Regions from separate parts of the Rossellomorea vietnamensis genome, predicted to be linked through region 3. Evidence: a T-box and tRNA genes for the amino acid it is inferred to sense, from the RefSeq annotation. Region 3 holds a T-box; the other regions hold tRNA genes.
The links. A T-box is a leader RNA that pairs with one kind of tRNA and senses whether it is charged. The one in region 3 lies ahead of alaS (alanine--tRNA ligase), so its partner is inferred to be a tRNA-Ala.
Positions count from the first base shown of each region.

Region 1: it has a tRNA-Ala gene. The T-box ahead of alaS (alanine--tRNA ligase) is inferred to sense a tRNA for this amino acid. The anticodon was not compared.
Region 2: it has a tRNA-Ala gene. The T-box ahead of alaS (alanine--tRNA ligase) is inferred to sense a tRNA for this amino acid. The anticodon was not compared.

Region 1 covers NZ_CP104558.1:2,738,114-2,742,114, reverse strand. Annotated here, with positions in the region: rRNA gene N5C46_RS14205 (23S ribosomal RNA) at 1-547, shown strand, start outside; rRNA gene rrf (5S ribosomal RNA) at 649-765, shown strand; tRNA gene N5C46_RS14195 (tRNA-Val) at 778-853, shown strand; tRNA gene N5C46_RS14190 (tRNA-Thr) at 915-990, shown strand; tRNA gene N5C46_RS14185 (tRNA-Lys) at 1,026-1,101, shown strand; tRNA gene N5C46_RS14180 (tRNA-Leu) at 1,166-1,250, shown strand; tRNA gene N5C46_RS14175 (tRNA-Gly) at 1,257-1,331, shown strand; tRNA gene N5C46_RS14170 (tRNA-Leu) at 1,337-1,425, shown strand; tRNA gene N5C46_RS14165 (tRNA-Arg) at 1,483-1,559, shown strand; tRNA gene N5C46_RS14160 (tRNA-Pro) at 1,565-1,641, shown strand; tRNA gene N5C46_RS14155 (tRNA-Ala) at 1,649-1,724, shown strand; rRNA gene N5C46_RS14150 (16S ribosomal RNA) at 1,885-3,435, shown strand; rRNA gene N5C46_RS14145 (23S ribosomal RNA) at 3,634-4,001, shown strand, end outside.
Region 2 covers NZ_CP104558.1:2,667,552-2,671,552, forward strand. Annotated here, with positions in the region: gene sigW (RNA polymerase sigma factor SigW) at 1-210, opposite strand, end outside; gene N5C46_RS13695 (aspartyl-phosphate phosphatase Spo0E family protein) at 377-538, shown strand; gene rocF (arginase) at 595-1,497, opposite strand; tRNA gene N5C46_RS13705 (tRNA-Ala) at 1,748-1,823, opposite strand; tRNA gene N5C46_RS13710 (tRNA-Lys) at 1,868-1,940, opposite strand; tRNA gene N5C46_RS13715 (tRNA-Gln) at 1,945-2,019, opposite strand; tRNA gene N5C46_RS13720 (tRNA-Tyr) at 2,088-2,171, opposite strand; tRNA gene N5C46_RS13725 (tRNA-Thr) at 2,185-2,260, opposite strand; tRNA gene N5C46_RS13730 (tRNA-Val) at 2,314-2,389, opposite strand; tRNA gene N5C46_RS13735 (tRNA-Glu) at 2,430-2,504, opposite strand; tRNA gene N5C46_RS13740 (tRNA-Thr) at 2,525-2,597, opposite strand; tRNA gene N5C46_RS13745 (tRNA-Asn) at 2,600-2,674, opposite strand; rRNA gene rrf (5S ribosomal RNA) at 2,683-2,799, opposite strand; rRNA gene N5C46_RS13755 (23S ribosomal RNA) at 2,952-4,001, opposite strand, start outside.
Region 3 covers NZ_CP104558.1:4,334,249-4,338,249, reverse strand. Annotated here, with positions in the region: gene alaS (alanine--tRNA ligase) at 1-2,317, opposite strand, end outside; T-box leader at 2,379-2,592, opposite strand; gene N5C46_RS22200 (AI-2E family transporter) at 2,651-3,745, opposite strand; gene N5C46_RS22195 (YrzQ family protein) at 3,886-4,001, opposite strand, start outside.

The DNA of each region.
Region 1 (4,001 bases), 1.6 Mb from region 3:
GACCTACAAGTCGAGCAGGGACGAAAGTCGGGCTTAGTGATCCGGTGGTTCCGCATGGAAGGGCCATCGCTCAACGGATAAAAGCTACCCCGGGGATAACAGGCTTATCTCCCCCAAGAGTCCACATCGACGGGGAGGTTTGGCACCTCGATGTCGGCTCATCGCATCCTGGGGCTGTAGTCGGTCCCAAGGGTTGGGCTGTTCGCCCATTAAAGCGGTACGCGAGCTGGGTTCAGAACGTCGTGAGACAGTTCGGTCCCTATCCGTCGTGGGCGCAGGAAATTTGAGAGGAGCTGTCCTTAGTACGAGAGGACCGGGATGGACGCACCGCTGGTGTACCAGTTGTCTTGCCAAAGGCATCGCTGGGTAGCTATGTGCGGAAGGGATAAGTGCTGAAAGCATCTAAGCATGAAGCCCCCCTCGAGATGAGATTTCCCATCACGTATGTGAGTAAGATCCCTAGAAGATGACTAGGTAGATAGGTCAGAGATGGAAGCATGGCGACATGTGGAGTTGACTGATACTAATCGATCGAGGACTTAACCACAAAGAGTCATATTTATATGAACAACATTGGTCGATATTCGGCTTTCTTGACATCAATTCTTTATCTAGTTTTGAAGGAATAATCCTTCAATTGAATATTCGTCTGGTGATAATGGCGAAGAGGTCACACCCGTTCCCATGCCGAACACGGAAGTTAAGCTCTTCAGCGCCGATGGTAGTTGGGGGATCTCCCCCTGTGAGAGTAGGACGTCGCCAGGCGATACATATTTCGGAGGATTAGCTCAGCTGGGAGAGCATCTGCCTTACAAGCAGAGGGTCGGCGGTTCGATCCCGTCATCCTCCACCATGTTTTTTTACGAAAGTAAAATAAACGTCATTCAATTTGCCCAAGCAAATTTTCCACCCATGCCGGTGTAGCTCAACTGGTAGAGCAACTGACTTGTAATCAGTAGGTTGGGGGTTCAAGTCCTCTTGCCGGCACCATTGGTTTTTTATTTTGTGTCTTTTTTTAATTTCAGGAGCCATTAGCTCAGTTGGTAGAGCATCTGACTTTTAATCAGAGGGTCGAAGGTTCGAATCCTTCATGGCTCACCAAAGATTTTTGCGTAAGCAAAATTTCTTACCTTCATTTTCTCTAATGTGAAAATGAATAGAATATGCGGGTGTGGCGGAATTGGCAGACGCACCAGACTTAGGATCTGGCGCCGCAAGGCGTGGGGGTTCAAGTCCCTTCACCCGCACCATATTTCGCGGAAGTAGTTCAGTGGTAGAACACCACCTTGCCAAGGTGGGGGTCGCGGGTTCGAATCCCGTCTTCCGCTCCAAACTAGCCGGGGTGGCGGAACTGGCAGACGCACAGGACTTAAAATCCTGCGGTAGGTGACTACCGTACCGGTTCGATTCCGGTCCTCGGCACCAAAGTTTTTTGCGCCAGCAAAATAACTTTCCATACGTTACTATTATAGAAAATATTCTGCGCCCGTAGCTCAATTGGATAGAGCGTTTGACTACGGATCAAAAGGTTAGGGGTTCGACTCCTCTCGGGCGCGCCATATATCGGGAAGTAGCTCAGCTTGGTAGAGCACTTGGTTTGGGACCAAGGGGTCGCAGGTTCGAATCCTGTCTTCCCGACCACTTCTTTGGGGCCTTAGCTCAGCTGGGAGAGCGCCTGCTTTGCACGCAGGAGGTCAGCGGTTCGATCCCGCTAGGCTCCACCAAAAAGTTTTTATAAAAAGTCATTGACACTCAATGAGTGAAAATGATATGATTATCAAGTCGCTTCAAACAGAAGCGCTACATTGAACCTTGAAAACTGAACAAAACAAGACAATACGTCAACGTTAATTTAGATTTATTTTTAAAGAGCTATTCAAACTTTTATCGGAGAGTTTGATCCTGGCTCAGGACGAACGCTGGCGGCGTGCCTAATACATGCAAGTCGAGCGGATTGATGGGAGCTTGCTCCCTGATATCAGCGGCGGACGGGTGAGTAACACGTGGGTAACCTGCCTGTAAGACTGGGATAACTCCGGGAAACCGGGGCTAATACCGGATAACTCATTTCCTCGCATGAGGAAATGTTGAAAGATGGCTTCGGCTATCACTTACAGATGGACCCGCGGCGCATTAGCTAGTTGGTGAGGTAACGGCTCACCAAGGCAACGATGCGTAGCCGACCTGAGAGGGTGATCGGCCACACTGGGACTGAGACACGGCCCAGACTCCTACGGGAGGCAGCAGTAGGGAATCTTCCGCAATGGACGAAAGTCTGACGGAGCAACGCCGCGTGAGTGATGAAGGTTTTCGGATCGTAAAGCTCTGTTGTTAGGGAAGAACAAGTGCCGTTCAAATAGGGCGGCACCTTGACGGTACCTAACCAGAAAGCCACGGCTAACTACGTGCCAGCAGCCGCGGTAATACGTAGGTGGCAAGCGTTGTCCGGAATTATTGGGCGTAAAGCGCGCGCAGGTGGTTCCTTAAGTCTGATGTGAAAGCCCACGGCTCAACCGTGGAGGGTCATTGGAAACTGGGGAACTTGAGTGCAGAAGAGGAAAGTGGAATTCCAAGTGTAGCGGTGAAATGCGTAGATATTTGGAGGAACACCAGTGGCGAAGGCGACTTTCTGGTCTGTAACTGACACTGAGGCGCGAAAGCGTGGGGAGCAAACAGGATTAGATACCCTGGTAGTCCACGCCGTAAACGATGAGTGCTAAGTGTTAGGGGGTTTCCGCCCCTTAGTGCTGCAGCTAACGCATTAAGCACTCCGCCTGGGGAGTACGGTCGCAAGACTGAAACTCAAAGGAATTGACGGGGGCCCGCACAAGCGGTGGAGCATGTGGTTTAATTCGAAGCAACGCGAAGAACCTTACCAGGTCTTGACATCCTCTGACAACCCTAGAGATAGGGCTTTCCCCTTCGGGGGACAGAGTGACAGGTGGTGCATGGTTGTCGTCAGCTCGTGTCGTGAGATGTTGGGTTAAGTCCCGCAACGAGCGCAACCCTTGATCTTAGTTGCCAGCATTCAGTTGGGCACTCTAAGATGACTGCCGGTGACAAACCGGAGGAAGGTGGGGATGACGTCAAATCATCATGCCCCTTATGACCTGGGCTACACACGTGCTACAATGGACGGTACAAAGGGCAGCGAGACCGCGAGGTTTAGCCAATCCCATAAAACCGTTCTCAGTTCGGATTGTAGGCTGCAACTCGCCTACATGAAGCTGGAATCGCTAGTAATCGCGGATCAGCATGCCGCGGTGAATACGTTCCCGGGCCTTGTACACACCGCCCGTCACACCACGAGAGTTTGTAACACCCGAAGTCGGTGAGGTAACCTTTTGGAGCCAGCCGCCTAAGGTGGGACAGATGATTGGGGTGAAGTCGTAACAAGGTAGCCGTATCGGAAGGTGCGGCTGGATCACCTCCTTTCTAAGGAAGATTTACTAAAACGTTTGACACGTCGAAGTTTTGTTCAGTTTTGATGGTTCAACCATCAAAACATTTTTTATCTCTTACGAGATGAGAATTTGTGATTGTTCTTTGAAAACTAGATAAAGATAAATTGATAGTCAAGAAATTACCGAGTATCGCCATTTTAGGTTTTAAACCTGATGTAACAACCAATTCGGTTAAGTTATGAAGGGCGCACGGTGGATGCCTTGGCACTAGGAGCCGACGAAGGACGGGACTAACACCGATATGCTTTGGGGAGCTGTAAGTGAGCTTTGATCCAGAGATTTCCGAATGGGGGAACCCATTGTTCGTAATGGAACAATATCCTTACTTGAATACATAGAGTATGGAAGGCAGACCCAGGGAACTGAAACATCTAAGTACCTGGAGGAAGAGAAAGCAATTGCGATTCCCTGAGTAGCGGCGAGCGAAACGGGATATAGCCCAAACCAAGAGGCTTGCCTCTTGGGGTTGTAGGACACTCTATACGGAGTTACAAAGGAATGGAGTAGACGAAGAAGTCTGGAAAGGCTCGTCAAAGA
Region 2 (4,001 bases), 1.7 Mb from region 3:
CGAAAACTTTCTCTTTTGATTAAAAGTCTCGATATTTACGTATGCCCGAATAAATGCCTCTTGGGCGATATCCTCTGCCTCATGACGATTCCCCAGCATCCGAAAGCAAATTTGGAACACTTTATCTTTATAAAGCTCGACCAATTCTGCAAAGGCATTTTGATCACCTTTCAATACTTGTTTTATCCGTTTATTCACTAACGCTTCCATTTCACAACCTCCGCTCTATGCGGCTATATTTATATACGTAGTACCCTATCAAAAGGTTTCAATTTTTTTATATTATTATCCTAACAAATTTTTAGGGAAATGTGTTTACATTTATTAGAAAAGGGGTATAAAGGAACTAATATTTCTATTGCGGGAGGATCTCGAAATGAGGAGAAGAATGAATGATTTATTATTTCAAATTGAAGACTGCCGTCGCCAAATGGTCGAACTAGCATTAAAGTCTTCCTTTGCCGATGAGCAAGTAGTTGATTTGAGTACTCGTCTTGACGATCTGTTAAATCAATATCAAGTGGTCAAGCACCATTGAAGGGAAATAGATGAAGGCTGGAATCCTTAGAGGATTCCAGCCTTTTTTGACATTTATTATAGTAACTTCTCTCCAAAAAGAGATCCCATCAGCGCAACGGCAACCGTAGCTGTCTTGTTCTTCTCATCCAGGATGGGATTTACCTCCACGAATTCAGCAGACGTAATCAATCCAGACTCCTCAAGCATCTCCATCGCCAAATGACTCTCGCGGTAGCTGATCCCACCAAGGACAGGCGTCCCGACTCCAGGTGCATCACTTGGATCCAGGCCGTCCAAATCAAGTGATAGATGAACCCCATCCGTTCTTCCCTTCAAGTAATCAATGGATTCTTCCATTACCCTTGTCATTCCCAGGCGGTCGATTTCATGCATCGTATATACTTTGATGCCTTTTTCCTTAATTAACTCTCTTTCTCCTTCATCTAAAGAACGTGCTCCGATGATGACGATGTTCTCCGGCTTGATCTTTGGTGAACTTTGCCCGATACCCGTTAAATCCTCATGGCCGATCCCAAGGCTCACAGCCAGGGGCATCCCGTGAATATTCCCGGACGGAGAGGTATCTCCCGTATTCAAATCACCGTGGGCATCATACCAGATCACCCCTAAGTTCTCATAATGAGGAGAAACCCCTGCCAATGTTCCAATCGCAATACTGTGGTCCCCACCAAAGATCAATGGGAAATCCCCGCTGCCGATGACATCATTCACCTTACCCGCAAGCGTTTCACTCGCTTCAGCAACCGCTTTCAAATTTCGTAAATTTGTATCAGGATTATTATGTACACGTTCAGCCTGCCCGATCTCAATATCACCCAGGTCCTTGATGTCATATCCGAGATTCTCAAGTCGCTCAACGATACCGGCATAGCGAATCGCACTCGGTCCCATATCCACACCTCTGCGCATTTGACCTAAATCCATCGGTACACCAATAATTGAAATATTTCGTTTCATCAAAAATTCCCCCTATTCAAAATTTACGTCCTGTCCCTATTGTATCCCTAGTAAGACCGATGACTCAACTGGACAGGATTGTGTATATATATACGTGGACAGAGGGGTTTTTGATGATGGGATGTAAGAATATTAGTGAAACAAAAAAACCTCAAATCTCCTAAGAGATTCAAGGTCTAATCATGTCGTATGTATGATGATTTTTTCGCTTCATTAACGGATAGATATTTTTGCATTTAAGAAATATCTTTGGTGGAGCCTAGCGGGATCGAACCGCTGACCTCCTGCGTGCAAAGCAGGCGCTCTCCCAGCTGAGCTAAGGCCCCATATAGAGAAATTCTCACACCAAGAGATGTGAGAAAATGTGTGATGAGCCATGAAGGATTCGAACCTTCGACCCTCTGATTAAAAGTCAGATGCTCTACCAACTGAGCTAATGGCTCGTAATGGCTGGGCTAGCTGGATTCGAACCAACGCATGTCGCAGTCAAAGTGCGATGCCTTACCGCTTGGCTATAGCCCAATAATTACGTGAATGGCATAAAAAAGGGACATTTATAGGATGTCCATTTTACACTGAAATATACAAAATGGTGGAGGGGGGCAGATTCGAACTGCCGAACCCGAAGGAGCGGATTTACAGTCCGCCGCGTTTAGCCACTTCGCTACCCCTCCAGCTAAAAAACAATGGTGCCGGCAAGAGGACTTGAACCCCCAACCTACTGATTACAAGTCAGTTGCTCTACCAGTTGAGCTACACCGGCATATTGAATTGATAAGAGCTTAAGGAAAGATATTTTGCTGGCGCAAAAATCTTTGGTGGAGGATGACGGGATCGAACCGCCGACCCTCTGCTTGTAAGGCAGATGCTCTCCCAGCTGAGCTAATCCTCCGTTATGTAATGGTAAGTTATTTTGCTTTCTCAAAAAACTTTGGTGACCCATACGGGATTCGAACCCGTGTTACCGCCGTGAAAGGGCGGTGTCTTAACCGCTTGACCAATGGGCCGGTTTGTTAAAAAAAATAAAAGCTTCCAACCGGGCTCGAACCGGTGACCTCTTCCTTACCATGGAAGCACTCTACCTGCTGAGCTATGGAAGCAATGGCTCCGCAGGCAAGATTCGAACTTGCGACCGATCGGTTAACAGCCGATAGCTCTACCACTGAGCTACTGCGGAATGATTTGGCCTGGCGACGTCCTACTCTCACAGGGGGAGATCCCCCAACTACCATCGGCGCTGAAGAGCTTAACTTCCGTGTTCGGCATGGGAACGGGTGTGACCTCTTCGCCATTATCACCAGACATATTGCTTACAATGACAAATATTATTATATAATATTTTCGATAAAAATCAAGGTATAAATGAAAATTTATTCCCTGAAAACTAGATAAAGGATTGATGTCAAGAAAGCCGAATATCGACCAATTGTTGTTCATTAAAATAATGACTCTTTGTGGTTAAGTCCTCGATCGATTAGTATCAGTCAACTCCACATGTCGCCATGCTTCCATCTCTGACCTATCTACCTAGTCATCTTCTAGGGATCTTACTCACTTACGTGATGGGAAATCTCATCTCGAGGGGGGCTTCATGCTTAGATGCTTTCAGCACTTATCCCTTCCGCACATAGCTACCCAGCGATGCCTTTGGCAAGACAACTGGTACACCAGCGGTGCGTCCATCCCGGTCCTCTCGTACTAAGGACAGCTCCTCTCAAATTTCCTGCGCCCACGACGGATAGGGACCGAACTGTCTCACGACGTTCTGAACCCAGCTCGCGTACCGCTTTAATGGGCGAACAGCCCAACCCTTGGGACCGACTACAGCCCCAGGATGCGATGAGCCGACATCGAGGTGCCAAACCTCCCCGTCGATGTGGACTCTTGGGGGAGATAAGCCTGTTATCCCCGGGGTAGCTTTTATCCGTTGAGCGATGGCCCTTCCATGCGGAACCACCGGATCACTAAGCCCGACTTTCGTCCCTGCTCGACTTGTAGGTCTCGCAGTCAAGCTCCCTTGTGCCTTTACACTCTGCGAATGATTTCCAACCATTCTGAGGGAACCTTTGGGCGCCTCCGTTACTCTTTAGGAGGCGACCGCCCCAGTCAAACTGCCCACCTGACACTGTCTCCCACCCCGATAAGGGGCGCGGGTTAGAATTTCAATACAGCCAGGGTAGTATCCCACCGATGCCTCCACCGAAGCTGGCGCTCCGGTTTCCAAGGCTCCTACCTATCCTGTACAAGCTGTACCAAAATTCAATATCAGGCTACAGTAAAGCTCCACGGGGTCTTTCCGTCCTGTCGCGGGTAACCTGCATCTTCACAGGTACTATAATTTCACCGAGTCTCTCGTTGAGACAGTGCCCAGATCGTTACGCCTTTCGTGCGGGTCGGAACTTACCCGACAAGGAATTTCGCTACCTTAGGACCGTTATAGTTACGGCCGCCGTTTACTGGGGCTTCGATTCGCACCTTCGCTTGCGCTAAGCACTCCTCTTAAC
Region 3 (4,001 bases):
CACCATCGATGACCTTCACTTGATCCGTTAAGCTGCCTGCTTCTATGTTAGACAACTTTGCAGATAATGATTCATTTTCCCTTTGAAGCTCTTTCATCTCACCTAATAATGAGTCTACCCGATTGACTACTTCTTTCGGATTCGATTTCAGTTTCGCTGCAACCTCTTTCAGTTGAGATACCTGATCATTCAATATTTTATACGCATTTTCTGCCGTAACGGCTTCGATTCGCCTGGTACCGGCACCGATCCCGCTTTCAGAGAGGATCTTGAATAGTCCGATTTCAGATGTATTGGATACGTGGCAGCCTCCGCAAAGTTCCAGGCTGTAGTCCCCAATCGATACGACACGTACTTCTGAACCATATTTCTCACCGAATAACGCCATGGCACCCATCTCTTTAGCCTCGGTTAGAGACTTCAGGGCCGTATTCACCGACATTGCCTTCCAAACCTTCTCATTGACGATGGTTTCGATCCGTTCCATTTCTTCTGTTGACACAGATCCGAAATGGGAGAAATCAAAGCGCAGGCGATCCGGTTCAACAAGGGAACCTGCCTGATTCACGTGATCTCCAAGGACGTCTTTCAATGCCTGGTGAAGGATGTGGGTCGCTGTATGGTTTTTCTCCACTTTTGTTCTGGATTCTCTTGAAACCCTGGCAAGGACCTCGGCACCCTGCTCCAATGTACCCTCTTCGACAACTGCCGTGTGAAGGTTTTGTCCATTCGGTGCTTTTTTGACCGTTTTGACGAATACTTTTACGCCATCTGCTTCGATGTATCCCTTATCCCCGATCTGTCCACCGCTTTCTGCATAGAAAGGAGTCTCGTTGAGGATGAACTGGCATTCCTGACCTTTACCGACTTTAGGCTGACGTTCATTGTCCACCAATAATTCAAGGACTGTCGAATTGCTTGTGAGTGTGTCATATCCGACAAAGCGGCTTTCCACTGTAATATCACTCAAGACTCCACCCTGCACCTGCATGCTTCCTACATCCTGGCGGGCAGATCTCGCTCTTTCACGCTGACCTTCCATCTCTCTTTCAAAACCTTCATGATCAACCGTCAATCCTTCTTCTTCTGCGTACTCTTCCGTTAATTCAACAGGGAAACCATACGTGTCATAAAGACGGAAGACATCTTCACCAGGAATCACGTTACTTCCGGAAGACTTTTGCACCTTGACGATGGATGAAAGGATAGCCAAACCTTCATTCAATGTCTCATGGAAACGGTCCTCTTCATTTTTCACCACTTTTTGGATGAATTCTGCTTTTTGCTTCACTTCCGGATAGAAGTCAACCATGATTTCAGAAACGACAGGAACCAATTCATACATGAATGGGCGGTTGATTTCGATCTGTTTGGCAAAACGTACAGCGCGGCGAAGAAGTCTTCTTAACACATACCCGCGGCCTTCATTGGATGGAAGGGCCCCGTCACCGATCGCAAAGGAAACCGTTCTGATATGATCTGCAATGACTTTGAAAGCTACATCAGTATCGTTATCTTTGCCGTAAGACTTTCCTGAAATTTCTTCCGTGGCAGCGATGATCGGCATAAATAAATCGGTATCAAAGTTCGTAGGAACTTCCTGAACGACGCACGCCATTCGCTCAAGGCCCATACCGGTATCGATGTTCTTCTTCGGAAGCGGTGTGTACGTCCCGTCAGGATTGTGATTGAATTGTGAGAACACCAGATTCCACACTTCAAGATAACGATCATTTTCCCCGCCTGGATATAATTCAGGATCTTCGGGATTGTCTCCGTATTCAGGTCCGCGATCATAGAAGATTTCTGTATTCGGACCACTCGGGCCTTCTCCGATATCCCAGAAGTTCCCTTCGATACGGATGATGCGTTCAGCAGGGACCCCAACTTTTTGGTTCCAGATGTCAAATGCTTCGTGATCTTCCGGGTGGATCGTGACAGATAGCTTTTCAGGATCGAATCCGACCCATTTTGCATCCGTGAGGAACTCCCAAGCCCACTCGATCGCTTCCACTTTGAAATAATCCCCGATGGAGAAATTCCCGAGCATTTCGAAAAACGTATGATGACGGGCTGTTTTTCCTACATTCTCGATGTCATTCGTTCGAATCGATTTTTGGGCATTTACGATTCGCGGATTTTGAGGGATCACACGTCCATCAAAATATTTCTTTAATGTCGCTACCCCACTATTGATCCATAATAGGGACGGATCTTCATGGGGAACGAGTGATGCACTCGGTTCTACTCCGTGTCCTTTTTCCTGAAAGAAATCTAAAAACTTCTGACGAATTTCTGCGCCTGTTAATTTGTTCATATCAAGCTTCCTCCTTTATATGTATGGTTAAAAAAGAATACAAAAAAGCCCTCATCCCTAAAACAGGGACGAGAGCTGTTTCTCGCGGTACCACCCTGGTTATGAATAAACATTTGCTTATTCATCCCTCAATACACCTTAACGCGGCCGGACGGCAGGCTTTACCTGCACTCAGGATTAGCATTCCGTTATCCTTCATCTGAAAACCCTTGCAGCCTGGGGGATTTCTCTCTGGAAGATGGACTATAACGTACTCGGTCCTTCATTGCTTTCATGTTATGCGAATACTTGTATATGTTGGATTATAGAAATATTCATGGTATTTGTCAATGATCATTCCCATTTTTCAGTATTGTCATTCTTCATCGTATGAAGAAAATGGGTCCTGCCATGAAATATTGCCACCTTTATGACCGCAAGAAAAGGCACCGCCACGATCATTCCGATCACTCCTCCCACCTCGCCCCCGAGGATCAAAGCCCCCATGATGAAGAGAGGATGCATATGAAGGCTTTTCCCGACGATGAGGGGGGATAAGATGTTCCCTTCCAGGAACTGCAGGACCACGACAAGGATGACCACATAAATCACCATATTCGTGGAAATCGTACTTGCCACGATGGCGGCCGGTACAGCCCCGATGATCGGACCGAAATAAGGGATCACATTCGTCACGCCAATGATCAAGCCGAGAATGAGGGGGTATTTCATACCGATCAGCCATAGGGTGGCGGCTGAAATACCACCGATGATCAAGCAAACCAAGAGTTGTCCCCGGATATAACCACCGAGGGATTCATCCACGTCATGTGAAAATGATATCGCACTCTGCCTCCATTTTTTCGGGGTAAGCTGCCACATGAACGCCTTTACTTTTGTAATATCCTTCAATAAATAAAAGGATACGAAGGGTATGATGGCAACGATGAGCAGACTGTTCATGAACTTCATGACGGTTGCCAGCACCAAAGCCACAAGGCCCGTCACCCACGCTTCGAGTCCGTCTATTCTCTTCTCAAGCTGGGACTGGATCCCGTCCGGCCATGTGGAAGTCTCACTCTGCACAACCTTCAGCCAGCCCTGATACTGCTCTGTGAAAACCGGCGCGTTCTCCGATAAATCCTTCAGCTGATGAATGACGGCCGGGGTCCCTTTATAGATGCTATAACCCAATCCCCCAAAGAAGAGGACGTAGATAAGCAGAATGGCAATCCCCCTGTGTATGCCGGCTTCATGCAGCTTTTCCACTACCGGATGAAGCAGGTACGCAATGAAGCCTCCTATGAAGAATGGCAGCAGGGAAAAGAATAAGACCTCTAATACCGGATGCCATACAGGCTTCAATAAATAGAGAACATATAGAAATAATGCAAGAATGAGGGCCATCGAAAGCCTGTATATCCATCTTGTATAGGATCTTCTTTCCACCATCCACACCTCCCTCTTTTCTCCTCTAGTGTTTGAAGATAAGAGGTGGTTTTATTCATGGGGATTCATTCACCCTCCCATTGTTCATAAAAAGAACAAAAAAAGAGACTGACCCACAATGAGCCAGTCTCTTTCAGCTGTTAAAAAAGTTTCTTTACTTGTTTACGGATTCGTTTCATTTGTCTCTGACTCATCATATTGGATCTCTGAGAATAGATGGAAGCCGCGACTCCTGCTCCAAAACCAACGATGGATG